One region of the Bacillus aerius genome, then DNA from elsewhere that is predicted to be linked to it. Evidence: a T-box and tRNA genes for the amino acid it is inferred to sense, from the RefSeq annotation. Region 1 holds a T-box; the other holds one or more tRNA genes.
The links. The T-box of region 1 lies ahead of alaS (alanine--tRNA ligase). A T-box ahead of a tRNA ligase gene usually reads a tRNA of that ligase, here a tRNA-Ala.
Positions count from the first base shown of each region.

Region 2: it has a tRNA-Ala gene. The T-box ahead of alaS (alanine--tRNA ligase) is inferred to sense a tRNA for this amino acid. The anticodon was not compared.

Region 1 is NZ_JARYHO010000001.1:2,429,878-2,439,289, reverse strand. It holds gene M2353_RS12650 (hypothetical protein) at 1-6, shown strand, start outside; gene M2353_RS12645 (YrzQ family protein) at 27-158, shown strand; gene M2353_RS12640 (amino acid ABC transporter permease) at 197-847, opposite strand; gene M2353_RS12635 (amino acid ABC transporter permease) at 863-1,516, opposite strand; gene M2353_RS12630 (transporter substrate-binding domain-containing protein) at 1,597-2,406, opposite strand; gene M2353_RS12625 (amino acid ABC transporter ATP-binding protein) at 2,421-3,149, opposite strand; gene M2353_RS12620 (AI-2E family transporter) at 3,401-4,438, shown strand; T-box leader at 4,482-4,689, shown strand; gene alaS (alanine--tRNA ligase) at 4,769-7,405, shown strand; gene M2353_RS12610 (IreB family regulatory phosphoprotein) at 7,495-7,761, shown strand; gene ruvX (Holliday junction resolvase RuvX) at 7,765-8,181, shown strand; gene M2353_RS12600 (DUF1292 domain-containing protein) at 8,197-8,481, shown strand; gene M2353_RS12595 (biotin transporter BioY) at 8,638-9,204, shown strand; gene M2353_RS12590 (acyl-CoA synthetase) at 9,204-9,412, shown strand, end outside.
Region 2 is NZ_JARYHO010000001.1:3,875,072-3,884,483, reverse strand. It holds rRNA gene M2353_RS20140 (16S ribosomal RNA) at 1-1,371, opposite strand, end outside; tRNA gene M2353_RS20135 (tRNA-Ala) at 1,498-1,573, opposite strand; tRNA gene M2353_RS20130 (tRNA-Pro) at 1,582-1,658, opposite strand; tRNA gene M2353_RS20125 (tRNA-Arg) at 1,666-1,742, opposite strand; tRNA gene M2353_RS20120 (tRNA-Leu) at 1,754-1,839, opposite strand; tRNA gene M2353_RS20115 (tRNA-Gly) at 1,852-1,923, opposite strand; tRNA gene M2353_RS20110 (tRNA-Leu) at 1,954-2,036, opposite strand; tRNA gene M2353_RS20105 (tRNA-Lys) at 2,044-2,119, opposite strand; tRNA gene M2353_RS20100 (tRNA-Thr) at 2,157-2,232, opposite strand; tRNA gene M2353_RS20095 (tRNA-Val) at 2,266-2,341, opposite strand; rRNA gene rrf (5S ribosomal RNA) at 3,130-3,245, opposite strand; rRNA gene M2353_RS20085 (23S ribosomal RNA) at 3,307-6,237, opposite strand; rRNA gene M2353_RS20080 (16S ribosomal RNA) at 6,420-7,968, opposite strand; gene lysS (lysine--tRNA ligase) at 8,312-9,412, opposite strand, start outside.

The DNA of each region.
Region 1 (9,412 bases):
CTATAAGTGTTAAGGGGGAATTTCGAATGGGCAAAATGACTTCTTCACTATTAACGCTTGGTGCAGGTGCACTCGCATATCACTTTGCAAGTCGATATGATATGCCATCTAAGCGGGATATGAAAAAGATGAGAAAACGAGTTATGCGAATGCTTTAAACAGAAAGGGACATCCATCATGAGCGGATGTCCTTTTTTTATGCCTGCCTGTACTCTAATCTCCGTGCAAGTATAGACAAGCTGAAGTTCACAACAAAATACATCATGGCCGCCAAGAGGAAAATAGGAAGTAAGTAAGATTGGCTTTGACCATTTAAAATCTGCGCGTGATGCAATAGTTCTGGAAGGGCAATCACAACGGCAAGCGATGTATCTTTTAAAAGAGAAATAAATTGACTGACAATCGGCGGGACCATTCGGCGTAATGCCTGTGGCATGATAATCATTTTTAATGTTTGAATATAGGTTAAACCAGAGGATCTGGCCGCTTCGATTTGTCCTTTATCAATTGATTTTAATCCACTGCGAATGATTTCTGACAGCATGGCAGATTCAAACACGGTTAAAGCCGCAATGGCAGAGGCCGTAATGCTCAGCTTAATACCGATTTCAGGTAGGGCGAAATACGTAAAAAAGATGATCAGCAAAAGCGGCAGGTTCCGAACGGTTTCAACAATGACCGCAAGCACCTTTGATAAAATAGGGATTTGTGCGAACCTCAATGTGCCAACGACTAATCCGATGATAAAGCTTAAAATGATGGAGATAAAAGCCACTTTTAAGGTGACAGCAAATCCTTCAAGTAAAAAGGCGAGATGATCGGGCTGGTAGGCACCTATAAAATCCATTGTGTTTCCTCCTTTCTAGTGGCTTCGGGCTAATCTTTTTTCTAAATAACCAACGCCTAGACTAAGCGGAATGGTCAATAGAAGATAGAACATGGCAACAAAGATGTATACATCAAATGTCACAAACGTTCTCGAAGCGATAAGGTCTCCTTGGTACATCAGATCAAACCCTGCAATGACACCTAAAATAGACGAGTTTTTCACAAGATTGATAAATTGATTCCCAAGTGGTGGAATGACAATTTTGATTGCCTGCGGCAGAATAATATATCGCATCGTTCCGCCATATGACAGACCAGAAGCTCTAGCTGCTTCCATTTGTCCAAGCGGTACAGCTTGTATACCTGCACGAATGGCTTCAGCGATAAAAGCAGACGTATAAATGGAGAGGGCAATGGTTCCTGCTGTAAAGCCATCTGCCACAATGCCAAGTACCGGTAAACCAAAAAAGAACACAAAGGTGATCAATAATAACGGAATATTCCGAATAAATTCCACGTAAGCCGTCCCTAACCAGTTGAGCGGCCTTAGTGGCGCAATTCTCATAATGGCAATGAGTGTACCGATGAAAAAGCTTCCAATCAACGCAATGACACTTGCACCAATCGTATATTTAAACCCTTCTAAATAAAGATGGAAGTTCTCAGTTAAAATGGAAAACCGCAGCAATCAGTTCACTTCCTTCCTAATCAACAGAGGAGCCGGCAAGCGGCTCTCCTGAGGGTGTTGAGATTAATCGAGTCAATTGATTATTCTTTGATCCATTTTTTATGAATCTTGTCATACTCTCCATTATCTTTTAATGCCTTTAACGCTTTATTAATGGCTTCTGTCAATTTTTCATCGCCTTTTTTCACAGCGATGCCATAAGGCTCATCGGTAAATGTTCCGCCAACGACTTCATAATTTGAATCTTCGTCTGCCATGCCAAATAAAATTGCATTATCAGTTGTCAGAACTTGCCCTTGATTTGATTTTAAGGCTGTAAAGGCTTCTTGGTAATTTTCAAATTCTAAAACGGATGCTTCTGGTGCTTTTTCGCGAATGTTTTGAGAAGAAGTGGACCCTTTCACTGCAAGCACCTTCGTACCTTTTTTAAGATCATCAATCGATTGAATGTCGCTGCCTTTTTTCACAAGCAGTGATTGTCCTGCTTCAAAGTAAACATCTGAGAAATTGACCTCTTTTTTACGCTCTTCTGTGATCGTCATTGTGGCAACAATGGCATGAATATCTCCTTTTTGCAGTAAAGGAATCCTTGTTTTAGATGTCACTTCTTTGAATTCTGCTTTTCCTTCATCACCGAGCATTTCTTTAGTGATCGCTTTTGCGATATCAATATCAAACCCTTCAATATCCCCGTTACTAGGATTTTTTAGACCGAATAAACGAGTATCGTTTTTCACACCGAAAACGATTTTTTTGTCTTTCTTAATGGCTTCTAATGAGCTGCCTTGTTTTGCATCAGTTGAGCCTTTCTCGGCAGATCCACAAGCAGCGAGAGCGATCATACAGCAAGTCATCAACAGTAATAGGCCAAAGCGTTTCATTTTTTTCATCAAATTCATTCCCCCTAGTGATTTAAAATACGGCTTAAAAAGAGCTGAGCGCGTTTCTCGCGCGGTTTTTCATAAAAGGCAGCTGGTGTAGATTCTTCAAGAATTCTTCCTTCATCAATAAACACAATGCGATCTGCGACTTCACGGGCAAATCCCATCTCGTGCGTGACAACGACCATTGTCATCCCTTCCCTTGCCAGCTGTTTCATCACATCTAGCACCTCACCGATCATCTCTGGATCAAGAGCTGATGTTGGTTCATCGAAAAGCATGACCTCAGGTTTCATTGCAAGTCCCCTTGCGATTGCCACACGCTGCTGCTGTCCTCCTGAGAGTCTAGAAGGGTAGGTGTCTGCTTTCTCAGGAATGCCAACTTTATTTAAATAAAATTCAGCTGTTTCCTTTGCTTCTTCTTTGCTCACTTTTTTAACCTTCATCGGCGCAAGCATAATGTTTTCAAGCACCGTCTTATGCGGATAAAGATGGAAGTGCTGAAACACCATCCCGATATTTTGCCTGATGAGATTGATGTTGGTTTTCGGATGCTGAACAGACACTTGATTGACAAGGACTTTTCCTTCATCAATGCTTTCAAGACGATTGATACATCTAAGCATCGTGCTTTTTCCAGACCCTGAAGGACCGATGATCACAACAACCTCACCTTTTTGAATATGTAGGTTAATGTCCTTAAGTACATGGAACTGGCCGTAATGCTTGTTGACTTCTTCGAATGTGATCATGAAGAACCTCCTCTTCTAATGATTGAGCTAAAGTGGATTCTAGCATAAATGAGGCAAAAATAAGAAAATAATGGAATATTTTCTAACGAGATTTTACAGCAAACAGTGACTTTGGATGGAGCCGTATGTTTCATGTGTATTCATTTTTAACAAAGTTAGGACAAATTTTATTTACATGGATAATTGCAGAAGTTGGTTAAACAATAAGAAGAGAGGTGAAAAAGGTGAAGAAACGTCCGATCGAGTTTCTAATGTATGCTGCAGGTGTACTGCTTGTCCTTGCGTCTTTACTCATTTTGGTTCAGCTCGACGAGTTATGGATGCCTATTTTTTTATTGCTCAAAGCGGTTTTGATCCCGCTTCTTATCGCTATTTTTATTTCTTATCTTCTTTATCCAATTGTTGAAAGACTACATAAGCGAGGTTTGCCAAGGACGGTCAGTCTCTTATTGATATATGTGCTGTTTTTTGGCGGTATTGGTTTGGCTGTGTATAAAGGGGCACCGGTTTTAATCGCTCAGTTAAATGAATTGTCGGAGCAAATTCCCATGCTTGCCGAAACGTATAATGGTGCTTTATCACATGTTCATCGTCATACAAGCCACTGGCCTGATGGACTACATGAACGGCTGGATCGTTTTATTGTCCAATCTGAGACGTATGCCGCAAATGGGGCAGAGCGGATGATTCTTAGCTGTAAAGTACTGCTTGATTACGCCTTAGTTGCTGCACTTATTCCTTTTCTTGTCTTTTATATGGTGAAAGATATGAACACGATGAAGCGGGCAGCATGGTATTTAACCCCGCCAAGCTTCCGAAAAAGGGGACATGCCTTTGTGAAAGCAGTGGATGACTCACTTGGGGATTATATTAGAGGGCAATTGCTTGTCTGTTCTTTAATTGGGGGAGCTGCTGCCATTGTTCTTTGGCTGTTTCATATTCCATATCCGCTTGTACTAGGTATGTTAATCGGTGCAACGAATGTCATTCCGTATTTTGGCCCGATTATTGGAGCGATTCCAGCTGTCTTTATTGCTTTTACCATCTCAGTGAAGTCAGTGATCATTGTGCTAATTACAGTAGCCGTGCTTCAATTTTTAGAAAGCAATGTACTGAGTCCGATCATTGTCGGGAGAAGCCTGCATATGCATCCTGTCGTGATCATGCTGGTGTTACTTGCTGGAGGTGAGTTGTTTGGCTTGATTGGGATGATTTTAGCCGTGCCGTCCGCAGCCATTATGAGGGTCATCATTGTGCAATATATTCACATGAGACGAAGCGTTCATTGACAAGACGAGCCGAGTTGTCTATAATAATTTCGATTCATACATATTGAATTCAATGACGGACCCGAGTACGTTAAAAAGCTGTTGCAGAGAGAGGCTTTGTTTGCTGAGAAAAGCCTTATCAGACCTTTAACGGAAGCTAGTCCCGAGTGCAGATAAACACTGCCGCTCTCTTCCGGCGTTATCGGATGTGAAGGTGATAGACGCATATGTCTATAATCAGGGTGGTACCGCGAGAGCATCTCGTCCCTGTGTAAGTAGTTTTTTGCTTGCATAGGGCGGGATGTTTTTTCGTTTGTGTGAAGATTGAGAATAAAAAAGGGAGGATTTATGATGAAAACTTTAACTTCAGCTCAAGTACGTCAAATGTTTTTAGATTTTTTTAAAGAAAAAGGACATGCTGTCGAACCGAGTGCGTCCCTCGTACCGCATGACGATCCAACACTTCTATGGATTAACAGCGGGGTGGCAACATTAAAGAAATACTTCGATGGCCGCGTCGTGCCTGAGAATCCACGTATTTGCAACGCACAAAAATCAATTCGTACAAATGACATTGAAAATGTAGGGAAAACAGCACGCCATCATACGTTTTTTGAAATGCTGGGCAACTTCTCTATTGGAGACTATTTCAAAGAAGAGGCAATCGAATGGGCTTGGGAATTCCTCACAAGTGACGAGTGGATTGGCTTTGATCCGAATCTGTTATCTGTAACGGTACATCCAGAGGATGAAGAAGCGTATGTTCTTTGGAGAGATAAAATTGGTGTCCCTGAGGAACGAATTATTCGTCTAGAGGGCAACTTCTGGGATATTGGCGAGGGGCCAAGTGGTCCGAATACAGAAATTTTCTATGATCGCGGCGAAGCATATGGCAACGACATGAACGACCCTGAATTATATCCAGGCGGAGAAAATGAACGTTATCTAGAAGTATGGAATCTTGTTTTTTCTGAATTTAACCATAATCCAGATGGTACATACACACCGCTTCCGAAGAAAAACATTGATACAGGAATGGGTCTTGAGCGTATGGTCTCTGTTATTCAAAACGTACCGACGAACTTTGATACAGACCTGTTCATGCCGATTATTCGTGCAGTAGAAACGATTTCAGGAGAAAGCTATGGGGAGTCAAAAGAAAAAGACACAGCATTTAAAGTCATTGCTGACCACATTCGTACTGTTGCCTTTGCCGTCAGTGACGGAGCACTTCCTTCTAATGAAGGCCGAGGTTATGTGTTAAGACGTTTGCTGCGCCGTGCTGTGCGTTATGCAAAAACGATCCATATCCACCGTCCATTTATGTATGACCTAGTTCCAGTTGTTGCGGAGATCATGAAGGATTTCTATCCAGATGTTCAAGCAAAAGAAGAATTTATTGCAAAAGTGATCAAAAATGAAGAAGAGCGTTTCCATGAGACACTGAATGAAGGGTTAGCCATTTTATCAGAAGTGATCAAAAAAGAACGAGACAATGGCAGCTCACAAATTTCCGGTATAGATGTGTTTAAGCTTTATGACACATATGGATTCCCGGTCGAACTCACAGAAGAATATGCAGAAGATGAGAACATGACAGTCGATCGTGAAGGCTTCCAGCTAGAAATGGAGAAGCAGCGTGAACGTGCAAGAAATGCCAGACAAGATGTAGGTAGTATGCAGGTTCAAGGCGGGGCTTTAGGCGATATTAAAGCAGAAAGTACGTTTGTAGGCTATGAAAATTTAACTGCAGATGCTCGTATTATCGAATTGCTTCAAAACGGTGAAATTGTCACAGAAGCTCACGAAGGGGAAACGGTGCAAATTTTATTAGATGAAACACCTTTCTATGCGGAAAGCGGCGGACAAGTGGCGGATAAAGGAACGTTAAAAAGTGCCGAAGCGATCATTGATATCAAAGATGTGAAAAAGGCGCCAAACGGCCAGCATGTCCACGAAGGAGTCGTCGTAAGTGGTACGGTTCAAAAAGGCATTGAAGTCACTGCAGAAGTCGAATCAGCGCTTCGAAAAGGCATTGTGAAAAATCACACAGCGACACATCTTTTGCACCAAGCGCTAAAAGATGTATTGGGCAGCCACGTTAACCAAGCGGGTTCACTTGTGAATGAAAACAGACTTCGCTTTGACTTTTCTCACTTTGGACAAGTAACAAAAGAAGAATTGTCACAAATTGAAAAAATCGTCAACGAAAAGATTTGGGAAGGCATTTCGGTTGCCATTGACCTGAAACCAATTGCTGAAGCAAAAGAAATGGGCGCAATGGCGCTGTTTGGCGAGAAGTATGGCGATATTGTCCGTGTGGTGCAAGTGGGTGATTACAGCATCGAGTTATGCGGAGGCTGTCACGTTCAAAACACTGCGGAGATCGGATTGTTTAAAATTGCATCTGAATCGGGTATTGGTGCTGGAACACGCCGTATTGAGGCTGTAACAGGTAAAGGTGCTTATGAAGAATTAAATGATCAGCTTGCGATTTTAGAAAAGGCAGCTAATGAACTGAAATCAAATACAAAAGATGTACCAAAACGCATCGCTTCCTTGCAGGCTGATTTAAAAGAAGTTCAAAGAGAAAACGAATCACTTCTTGCGAAATTAAGTCAAGCAGAAGCTGGCTCTATTTTAGAAAAAGTGATCGAAGTTGGCGGAGTGAACGTGTTAACTGAAAAAGTAAACGCCAAAGACATGAACCATTTAAGAACGATGGTTGATGACTTAAAAGCGAAATTAGGTTCAGCTGTCATCGTACTTGGCGCTGTTCAAAATGGAAAAGTCAACATTTCAGCCGGTGTGACGAAAGACGTCATTGAAAAAGGTCTTCATGCAGGAAAACTTGTGAAGCAGGCAGCTGAAATCTGCGGCGGAGGCGGAGGCGGACGCCCAGATATGGCACAAGCAGGCGGGAAACAGCCAGAAAAGCTTGAAGAAGCACTGGCAACTGTCGAAGAATCTGTCAAATCCGTTTTATAATCAGTCAATGTAGTGTAGAATAATGGTATTAGATGAGCGGTTAGAAAAAAGCTTGCTAGTAGAATGTTGGAAGAGAGGTGCAAGAAGCAGTGAGTTCATTTGATAAGACAATGAAGTTTAACTTCTCTGATGATTCAGCTGAAACCAATGTGAATGAAGTGCTCATAACAGTTTATGACGCACTCCAAGAAAAAGGATACAACCCGATCAATCAAATTGTCGGATACTTGCTGTCAGGCGACCCTGCTTATATTCCAAGACATCAGGATGCACGCAACCTAATTCGTAAACTAGAACGAGACGAATTAATTGAGGAATTGGTTAAATCGTACTTAGAAACACATAAAGAGGCGTAAAACATGAGAATTTTAGGCTTAGATTTAGGCACGAAAACCCTTGGTGTGGCAATCAGTGATGAAATGGGATGGACAGCTCAAGGGATTGAAACCATTAAAATTGATGAAGCAGGCGGAGACTTTGGTCTCAGCCGCCTGTCTGAGATCGTCTCGCAATATGGAACGGATAAAATTGTACTTGGTTTTCCAAAAAATATGAACGGTACGGTCGGTCCAAGAGGCGAGGCCAGCCAATCATTTGCGAAAGTGTTAGAAAACACGTACAATGTTCCTGTTGTGCTTTGGGACGAGCGTCTGTCAACGATGGCAGCAGAAAAAATGCTCATCTCTGCAGATGTGAGCAGACAAAAGCGTAAAAAAGTCATTGATAAAATGGCGGCTGTTATGATCCTTCAAGGGTACTTAGACAGCTTAAATTAAAATGAGGTGAATCAAATGGAACACGGAGAAAAGCAAATTACAATCGTTGATGATAATGGAAATGAGCAGCTTTGCGAAGTACTATTTACTTTTGAAAGCGACCATTTTAACAAATCATATGTTCTTTACTACCCAATTTCTGAACAAGATAACGAAGAAATTGAAATTCATGCATCAAGCTTCACACCAAACGAAGACGGTGAAGATGGCGAATTAGAGCCAATTGAAACGGATGAAGAGTGGGACATGATTGAAGAAACGTTAAATACGTTCTTAGATCAAGAAGACGAAGAAGAATAGAACGAATATAAGGCCTGTGAACATGATCTCTGTGATCTTTCTTCACAGGTCTTTTTTTACATTCTATATGTAAACTATTATTGAAATTTAGTTGACATATATCACTCGACCTTTTACGCTATTTTTATCAAAAACATCGAGTGAGGGGTATGAAAATTGAAAATTCACGATATGATGCAAATGGCATTCATGACAGCAGTTATTGGGATGTTAGGATTGATTCCGCCTATTTTTCTTGCGTTTACACCTGTACCAATCACCTTACAAACCGCAGGTCTTTTGCTTGCTGGAGGGCTGTTAAAACCAAAGCAAGCCCTGATTAGTTTACTTCTGTTTCTTCTAATAGTGGCAGCAGGCGCACCTCTTTTATCTGGAGGAAGAGGCGGAATAGGGGTCTTTTTTGGGCCAAGCGGTGGTTTTTTACTTGCTTATCCAGTGGCTGCCTTTATGATCAGCCTGTGGCTGAACCGGCTGAAGAAAGTGACGGCCTTACGACTATTTTTGATCTATGCGGTATGCAGTATCGGGATATTATATATAGGCGGAATTCCCTTTCAAGCCATGATGATGCATATAAAGATCACGCAAGCAGCTCTGTTCAGCGTCATTTATTTACCGGGTGATCTGATCAAAGCAGGGATATGTGCCGTCTTCACGGTGAAAATCATTCAAGCGATGTCATATCGAAAAAGGGACTTACATAGAGGGAGGCGAGCAGTTTGATGAGAATAACGGAAAGCTATGCAGCTCATGCAAAAGTGAAGCCAGATCAGATGGCGATCATAGATGAAAAAGAGCAGATCACTTATGAAGAATGGCATGAGCGTGTGAAGTCATCTGCACAATGGTTAAAAGAAACGCCTCATCAGCAAAAAAGAGTCGCTTTTTTAGTATCAAATGGTGTTCCGTTTCTCCAACTATTTGCTGGTGC
Region 2 (9,412 bases), 1.4 Mb from region 1:
CATGCTGATCCGCGATTACTAGCGATTCCAGCTTCACGCAGTCGAGTTGCAGACTGCGATCCGAACTGAGAACAGATTTGTGGGATTGGCTAAACCTTGCGGTCTCGCAGCCCTTTGTTCTGTCCATTGTAGCACGTGTGTAGCCCAGGTCATAAGGGGCATGATGATTTGACGTCATCCCCACCTTCCTCCGGTTTGTCACCGGCAGTCACCTTAGAGTGCCCAACTGAATGCTGGCAACTAAGATCAAGGGTTGCGCTCGTTGCGGGACTTAACCCAACATCTCACGACACGAGCTGACGACAACCATGCACCACCTGTCACTCTGTCCCCGAAGGGAAAGCCCTATCTCTAGGGTTGTCAGAGGATGTCAAGACCTGGTAAGGTTCTTCGCGTTGCTTCGAATTAAACCACATGCTCCACCGCTTGTGCGGGCCCCCGTCAATTCCTTTGAGTTTCAGTCTTGCGACCGTACTCCCCAGGCGGAGTGCTTAATGCGTTAGCTGCAGCACTAAGGGGCGGAAACCCCCTAACACTTAGCACTCATCGTTTACGGCGTGGACTACCAGGGTATCTAATCCTGTTCGCTCCCCACGCTTTCGCTCCTCAGCGTCAGTTACAGACCAGAGAGTCGCCTTCGCCACTGGTGTTCCTCCACATCTCTACGCATTTCACCGCTACACGTGGAATTCCACTCTCCTCTTCTGCACTCAAGTTTCCCAGTTTCCAATGACCCTCCCCGGTTGAGCCGGGGGCTTTCACATCAGACTTAAGAAACCGCCTGCGAGCCCTTTACGCCCAATAATTCCGGACAACGCTTGCCACCTACGTATTACCGCGGCTGCTGGCACGTAGTTAGCCGTGGCTTTCTGGTTAGGTACCGTCAAGGTGCAAGCAGTTACTCTTGCACTTGTTCTTCCCTAACAACAGAGCTTTACGATCCGAAAACCTTCATCACTCACGCGGCGTTGCTCCGTCAGACTTTCGTCCATTGCGGAAGATTCCCTACTGCTGCCTCCCGTAGGAGTCTGGGCCGTGTCTCAGTCCCAGTGTGGCCGATCACCCTCTCAGGTCGGCTACGCATCGTCGCCTTGGTGAGCCGTTACCTCACCAACTAGCTAATGCGCCGCGGGTCCATCTGTAAGTGACAGCCGAAACCGTCTTTCATCCTTGAACCATGCGGTTCAAGGAACTATCCGGTATTAGCTCCGGTTTCCCGGAGTTATCCCAGTCTTACAGGCAGGTTACCCACGTGTTACTCACCCGTCCGCCGCTAACATCCGGGAGCAAGCTCCCTTCTGTCCGCTCGACTTGCATGTATTAGGCACGCCGCCAGCGTTCGTCCTGAGCCAGGATCAAACTCTCCGAAAAAGTACAAAACCGAAGTTTTGTTTTTCGTCAGCGTTTGACTGACTACCTATGATGTATCATAGGATTTTTTATAAAAACTCGAATTAACAGGTACGTTTTGTCTTGTTTAGTTTTCAAAGATCATATTGGTGGAGCCTAGCGGGATCGAACCGCTGACCTCCTGCGTGCAAGGCAGGCGCTCTCCCAGCTGAGCTAAGGCCCCATAAAAGATGGTCGGGAAGACAGGATTCGAACCTGCGACCCCTTGGTCCCAAACCAAGTGCTCTACCAAGCTGAGCTACTTCCCGATCTTAATGGCGCGCCCGAGAGGAGTCGAACCCCTAACCTTTTGATCCGTAGTCAAACGCTCTATCCAATTGAGCTACGGGCGCTTATTTTATAATGCCGAGGGCCGGACTTGAACCGGCACGGTAGTCACCTACCGCAGGATTTTAAGTCCTGTGTGTCTGCCAATTCCACCACCCCGGCGTGGATGGTATAAGCGGAAGACGGGATTCGAACCCGCGACCCCCACCTTGGCAAGGTGGTGTTCTACCACTGAACTACTTCCGCATTACAGGATTTCTTTATGTTGTTTGGCAATGCGGGTGAAGGGACTTGAACCCCCACGTCATAAAGACACTAGATCCTAAGTCTAGCGCGTCTGCCAATTCCGCCACACCCGCATGAAAATGGTGAGCCATGAAGGACTCGAACCTTCGACCCTCTGATTAAAAGTCAGATGCTCTACCAACTGAGCTAATGGCTCGCTTTTAAAGCGACTTGTCTATCTTACCATATGAAAGTGGTGCCGGCAAGAGGACTTGAACCCCCAACCTACTGATTACAAGTCAGTTGCTCTACCAGTTGAGCTACACCGGCTTTATCTATCCTAACATTATGTAAGAATAAATATGGTGGAGGATGACGGGCTCGAACCGCCGACCCTCTGCTTGTAAGGCAGATGCTCTCCCAGCTGAGCTAATCCTCCATATTGTGTCGTTTCGAATGTCTCTCGATCTGACAAATAGTATTATATAACGATAAGATATTGTTTGTAAAGACTTTTTTAAAATAATTTTTGAATTTATTTTAAAGCTATTTTTTCACATCTTTTCGTTAAGTCACCTAAAGAAGTTTACCACTTGTCTCTTCATTTTAAAAGTCTTTTTTTCATTTTTTTATGTTTTTTTGTTAAAAAGGGCATTAATAGCGCTTTTTCAATGTAAAAACAGCTCTTTTAAAGCTGAAAAATGTTTGTCTTATTCCTTAAATCCTCAGATAACATGCATATAGAAACGAATTTTTTTATTATTTTATTTTTCCGAGAAACCATTTTGTATATTTGCTTTATATTAAATTGATCCTGGTCATTTTCCAAAAATTCGTCTCAATGTTCCCTTGCCTCATCAAACATTGTGGTGCTTAACTCAAATCTTCCTCCCCTCTCTCATTAGCAAACCAAGATGCCCTTTGCTCTCTTATGTAGGTTTCAATGATCTAGCAGCAAGCGCAGTTCGCTACATATGGTTGCCAGAGGAGAAGATCCTTTTTAGACATGTTTACTCTTTCGATGTTGATATTGACTCTTAGCAAGATGAGCGAGCGACGAGATTGGATGATAAGAATTTTATAGAATGTCTAGAATTTCAGTAAAGGGGAAGAAATGAATGAGTTATTGAGAATGTAGTGAAAGACCACTATTTTCAATATAAATAGATATATCATTTATTAAAACACAAAAAAGACCAGTTCCGACTGGAACTGATCCTTTGAAAAGCTTGGCGGCGTCCTACTCTCACAGGGGGAAACCCCCAACTACCATCGGCGCTGAAGAGCTTAACTTCCGTGTTCGGTATGGGAACGGGTGTGACCTCTTCGCTATCGCCACCAAACCTGATGGAGAGAATGTTCTCTCAAAACTAGATAACAATGTTCATTTTTCACATTAGAATATAGGTTAAGTCCTCGATCTATTAGTATCTGTCAGCTCCACGTGTCACCACGCTTCCACCTCAGACCTATCAACCTGATCATCTTTCAGGGATCTTACTTCCTTGCGGAATGGGAAATCTCATCTTGAGGGGGGCTTCATGCTTAGATGCTTTCAGCACTTATCCCGTCCGCACATAGCTACCCAGCGATGCCCTTGGCAGAACAACTGGTACACCAGCGGTGCGTCCATCCCGGTCCTCTCGTACTAAGGACAGCTCCTCTCAAATTTCCTGCGCCCGCGACGGATAGGGACCGAACTGTCTCACGACGTTCTGAACCCAGCTCGCGTACCGCTTTAATGGGCGAACAGCCCAACCCTTGGGACCGACTACAGCCCCAGGATGCGATGAGCCGACATCGAGGTGCCAAACCTCCCCGTCGATGTGGACTCTTGGGGGAGATAAGCCTGTTATCCCCGGGGTAGCTTTTATCCGTTGAGCGATGGCCCTTCCATGCGGAACCACCGGATCACTAAGCCCGACTTTCGTCCCTGCTCGACTTGTAGGTCTCGCAGTCAAGCTCCCTTGTGCCTTTACACTCTGCGAATGATTTCCAACCATTCTGAGGGAACCTTTGGGCGCCTCCGTTACATTTTAGGAGGCGACCGCCCCAGTCAAACTGCCCACCTGACACTGTCTCCCTGCCCGATAAGGGCAGCGGGTTAGAAGGTCAATACAGCCAGGGTAGTATCCCACCGATGCCTCCACCGAAGCTAGCGCTCCGGTTTCCAAGGCTCCTACCTATCCTGTACAAGCTGTACCAACATTCAATATCAGGCTGCAGTAAAGCTCCACGGGGTCTTTCCGTCCTGTCGCGGGTAACCTGCATCTTCACAGGTACTATAATTTCACCGAGTCTCTCGTTGAGACAGTGCCCAGATCGTTGCGCCTTTCGTGCGGGTCGGAACTTACCCGACAAGGAATTTCGCTACCTTAGGACCGTTATAGTTACGGCCGCCGTTTACTGGGGCTTCAATTCGCACCTTCGCTTACGCTAAGCGCTCCTCTTAACCTTCCAGCACCGGGCAGGCGTCAGCCCCTATACTTCGCCTTACGGCTTCGCAGAGACCTGTGTTTTTGCTAAACAGTCGCCTGGGCCTATTCACTGCGGCTTCTCGGGGCTTTAACACCCTAAGAAGCACCCCTTCTCCCGAAGTTACGGGGTCATTTTGCCGAGTTCCTTAACGAGAGTTCTCTCGATCACCTTAGGATTCTCTCCTCGCCTACCTGTGTCGGTTTGCGGTACGGGCACCTCTCACCTCGCTAGAGGCTTTTCTTGGCAGTGTGGAATCAGGAACTTCGCTACTAAATTTCGCTCGCCATCACAGCTCAGCCTTCACGGGAAACGGATTTGCCTATTTCCCAGCCTAACTGCTTGGACGCGGATATCCAATACCGCGCTTACCCTATCCTCCTGCGTCCCCCCATTGCTCAAATGGTGAGGAGGTGGTACAGGAATATCAACCTGTTGTCCATCGCCTACGCCTTTCGGCCTCGGCTTAGGTCCCGACTAACCCTGAGCGGACGAGCCTTCCTCAGGAAACCTTAGGCATTCGGTGGACGGGATTCTCACCCGTCTTTCGCTACTCATACCGGCATTCTCACTTCTAAGCGCTCCACCAGTCCTTCCGGTCTGACTTCACTGCACTTAGAACGCTCTCCTACCACTGTTCGTAAGAACAGTCCGCAGCTTCGGTGATACGTTTAGCCCCGGTACATTTTCGGCGCAGAGTCACTCGACCAGTGAGCTATTACGCACTCTTTAAATGGTGGCTGCTTCTAAGCCAACATCCTGGTTGTCTAAGCAACTCCACATCCTTTTCCACTTAACGTATACTTTGGGACCTTAGCTGGCGGTCTGGGCTGTTTCCCTTTCGACTACGGATCTTATCACTCGCAGTCTGACTCCCAAGGATAAGTCATCGGCATTCGGAGTTTGACTGAATTCGGTAACCCGGTAGGGGCCCCTAGTCCAATCAGTGCTCTACCTCCGAGACTCTTACCTTGAGGCTAGCCCTAAAGCTATTTCGGAGAGAACCAGCTATCTCCAGGTTCGATTGGCATTTCACCCCTACCCACACCTCATCCCCGCACTTTTCAACGTGCGTGGGTTCGGGCCTCCATTCAGTGTTACCTGAACTTCACCCTGGACATGGGTAGATCACCTGGTTTCGGGTCTACGACCACGTACTCATGCGCCCTATTCAGACTCGCTTTCGCTGCGGCTCCGCATCTTCTGCTTAACCTTGCACGGGATCGTAACTCGCCGGTTCATTCTACAAAAGGCACGCCATCACCCGTTAACGGGCTCTGACTACTTGTAGGCACACGGTTTCAGGATCTATTTCACTCCCCTTCCGGGGTGCTTTTCACCTTTCCCTCACGGTACTGGTTCACTATCGGTCACTAGGGAGTATTTAGCCTTGGGAGATGGTCCTCCCGGATTCCGACGGAATTTCACGTGTTCCGCCGTACTCAGGATCCACTCTGGAGAGAACAACATTTCAGTTACAGGGCTGTTACCTTCTTTGGCGGGCCTTTCCAGACCTCTTCGCTTATATCGTTCCTTTGTAACTCCGTATAGAGTGTCCTACAACCCCAAGAGGCAAGCCTCTTGGTTTGGGCTGTTCCCGTTTCGCTCGCCGCTACTCAGGGAATCGCATTTGCTTTCTCTTCCTCCGGGTACTTAGATGTTTCAGTTCCCCGGGTATGCCTTCTCATACTCTATGTATTCAAGTATGGATACTACTCCATTACGAGCAGTGGGTTTCCCCATTCGGAAATCTCCGGATCAAAGCTTGCTTACAGCTCCCCGAAGCATATCGGTGTTCGTCCCGTCCTTCATCGGCTCCTAGTGCCAAGGCATCCACCGTGCGCCCTTTCTAACTTAACCATTTCTTACTTTAGAAAGAATCACTATGTGTGATGAACTTTGCATTGCATTCAATGTGAATGTATTACTTATTGTTATCTAGTTTTCAAAGAACAATCCTGTCTCGCTAGAGACATGTTTGAAGGAATGATCCTTCAAAACTAAACAAGACGAAAAACGTACGCTGCTCCATATATCCTTAGAAAGGAGGTGATCCAGCCGCACCTTCCGATACGGCTACCTTGTTACGACTTCACCCCAATCATCTGCCCCACCTTCGGCGGCTGGCTCCATAAAGGTTACCTCACCGACTTCGGGTGTTGCAAACTCTCGTGGTGTGACGGGCGGTGTGTACAAGGCCCGGGAACGTATTCACCGCGGCATGCTGATCCGCGATTACTAGCGATTCCAGCTTCACGCAGTCGAGTTGCAGACTGCGATCCGAACTGAGAACAGATTTGTGGGATTGGCTAAACCTTGCGGTCTCGCAGCCCTTTGTTCTGTCCATTGTAGCACGTGTGTAGCCCAGGTCATAAGGGGCATGATGATTTGACGTCATCCCCACCTTCCTCCGGTTTGTCACCGGCAGTCACCTTAGAGTGCCCAACTGAATGCTGGCAACTAAGATCAAGGGTTGCGCTCGTTGCGGGACTTAACCCAACATCTCACGACACGAGCTGACGACAACCATGCACCACCTGTCACTCTGTCCCCGAAGGGAAAGCCCTATCTCTAGGGTTGTCAGAGGATGTCAAGACCTGGTAAGGTTCTTCGCGTTGCTTCGAATTAAACCACATGCTCCACCGCTTGTGCGGGCCCCCGTCAATTCCTTTGAGTTTCAGTCTTGCGACCGTACTCCCCAGGCGGAGTGCTTAATGCGTTAGCTGCAGCACTAAGGGGCGGAAACCCCCTAACACTTAGCACTCATCGTTTACGGCGTGGACTACCAGGGTATCTAATCCTGTTCGCTCCCCACGCTTTCGCTCCTCAGCGTCAGTTACAGACCAGAGAGTCGCCTTCGCCACTGGTGTTCCTCCACATCTCTACGCATTTCACCGCTACACGTGGAATTCCACTCTCCTCTTCTGCACTCAAGTTTCCCAGTTTCCAATGACCCTCCCCGGTTGAGCCGGGGGCTTTCACATCAGACTTAAGAAACCGCCTGCGAGCCCTTTACGCCCAATAATTCCGGACAACGCTTGCCACCTACGTATTACCGCGGCTGCTGGCACGTAGTTAGCCGTGGCTTTCTGGTTAGGTACCGTCAAGGTGCAAGCAGTTACTCTTGCACTTGTTCTTCCCTAACAACAGAGCTTTACGATCCGAAAACCTTCATCACTCACGCGGCGTTGCTCCGTCAGACTTTCGTCCATTGCGGAAGATTCCCTACTGCTGCCTCCCGTAGGAGTCTGGGCCGTGTCTCAGTCCCAGTGTGGCCGATCACCCTCTCAGGTCGGCTACGCATCGTCGCCTTGGTGAGCCGTTACCTCACCAACTAGCTAATGCGCCGCGGGTCCATCTGTAAGTGACAGCCGAAACCGTCTTTCATCCTTGAACCATGCGGTTCAAGGAACTATCCGGTATTAGCTCCGGTTTCCCGGAGTTATCCCAGTCTTACAGGCAGGTTACCCACGTGTTACTCACCCGTCCGCCGCTAACATCCGGGAGCAAGCTCCCTTCTGTCCGCTCGACTTGCATGTATTAGGCACGCCGCCAGCGTTCGTCCTGAGCCAGGATCAAACTCTCCGAAAAAGTACAAAACCGAAGTTTTGTTTTTCGTCAGCGTTTGACTGACTACCTATGATGTATCATAGGATTTTTTATAAAAACTCGAATTAACAGGTACGTTTTGTCTTGTTTAGTTTTCAAAGATCATTTTCGTTATCGCTCGTAAGCGACTTTAATATCTTAACATTTCGCTTCGGTTGAAGTCAAGAACTTTTTTCATTTTCTTTTTTCAACCTCGTTGCTGTTTTGCGGCAACGAATAATAATATACCATCTGGATTCTTTTCTTGCAATAGTTTTTTTGAAAAAGATTTCATTTTATGAAAAATAAAAAGCGCCACAGATCAAATGGCGCTTTTGTTGATGTATTAACGGTTTCTCATTTGCGGGAAAAGCAGTACATCTCTGATTGATGGAGAATTTGTTAGCAACATGATTAATCGGTCGATACCGATTCCTAGTCCACCTGTTGGCGGCATGCCATATTCTAATGCTTCAACAAAATCGTCATCCATGAGATGCGCTTCGTCATTTCCTTCTTCACGTTCTTTTAATTGAGCTTCAAAACGTTCTCTTTGGTCGATTGGATCATTCAGTTCGGTGAATGCATTTGCATGCTCACGACGCACGATGAATAGCTCAAAGCGGTCCGTGAAGCGCGGGTCTTCAGGATTTTTCTTAGCTAATGGAGAAATCTCAACTGGGTGCCCGTAAATAAAAGTAGGCTGAACCAGTGTTTCTTCTACTTTTTGCTCGAAGAACTCATTGATAATATGACCTACTGTCATGTTTTTTGTGATTTCAACATCGTGATCAGCAGCATGCTGTTTTGCTTCTTCTACAGACATCTCCTGCCAGAAGTCTACACCTGTTGCTTCTTTGACTGCTTCAACCATATGGAGTCTCTTCCATTCAGGTTTTAGATCAATTTCATCTTCTCCATATTGAATCGTTGTTGTTCCTAGTACCTCTTGGGCAATATGAGCAATCAAGTTTTCCGTTAGGTTCATGATATCTTTATAGTCTGCATATGCTTCATACAGCTCAATCATAGTAAATTCCGGGTTATGACGAGTTGAGACTCCTTCATTACGGAATACGCGGCCAATTTCGTATACTTTCTCTAGACCACCGACAATTAGACGTTTTAAATGCAGCTCGATCGCAATACGCATATAAAGCGGCATATCAAGTGCATTGTGATGAGTAATGAAAGGACGAGCTGATGCACCACCAGGGATGCTATGCATTGTTGGTGTTTCAACTTCTAGGTATCCTTTTGAATCTAAGTATCTTCTCATTGATTGAATGATTTTGCTTCGCATGATGAACGTCTGCTTACTTTCTGGATTGACAATCAGGTCAAGGTAACGCTGACGATAGCGTTGTTCTACATCTTTTAGTCCGTGATATTTATCAGGGAGCGGGCGAAGTGCTTTTGTAAGAACCTCAAAGCTAGTCGCTTTAAT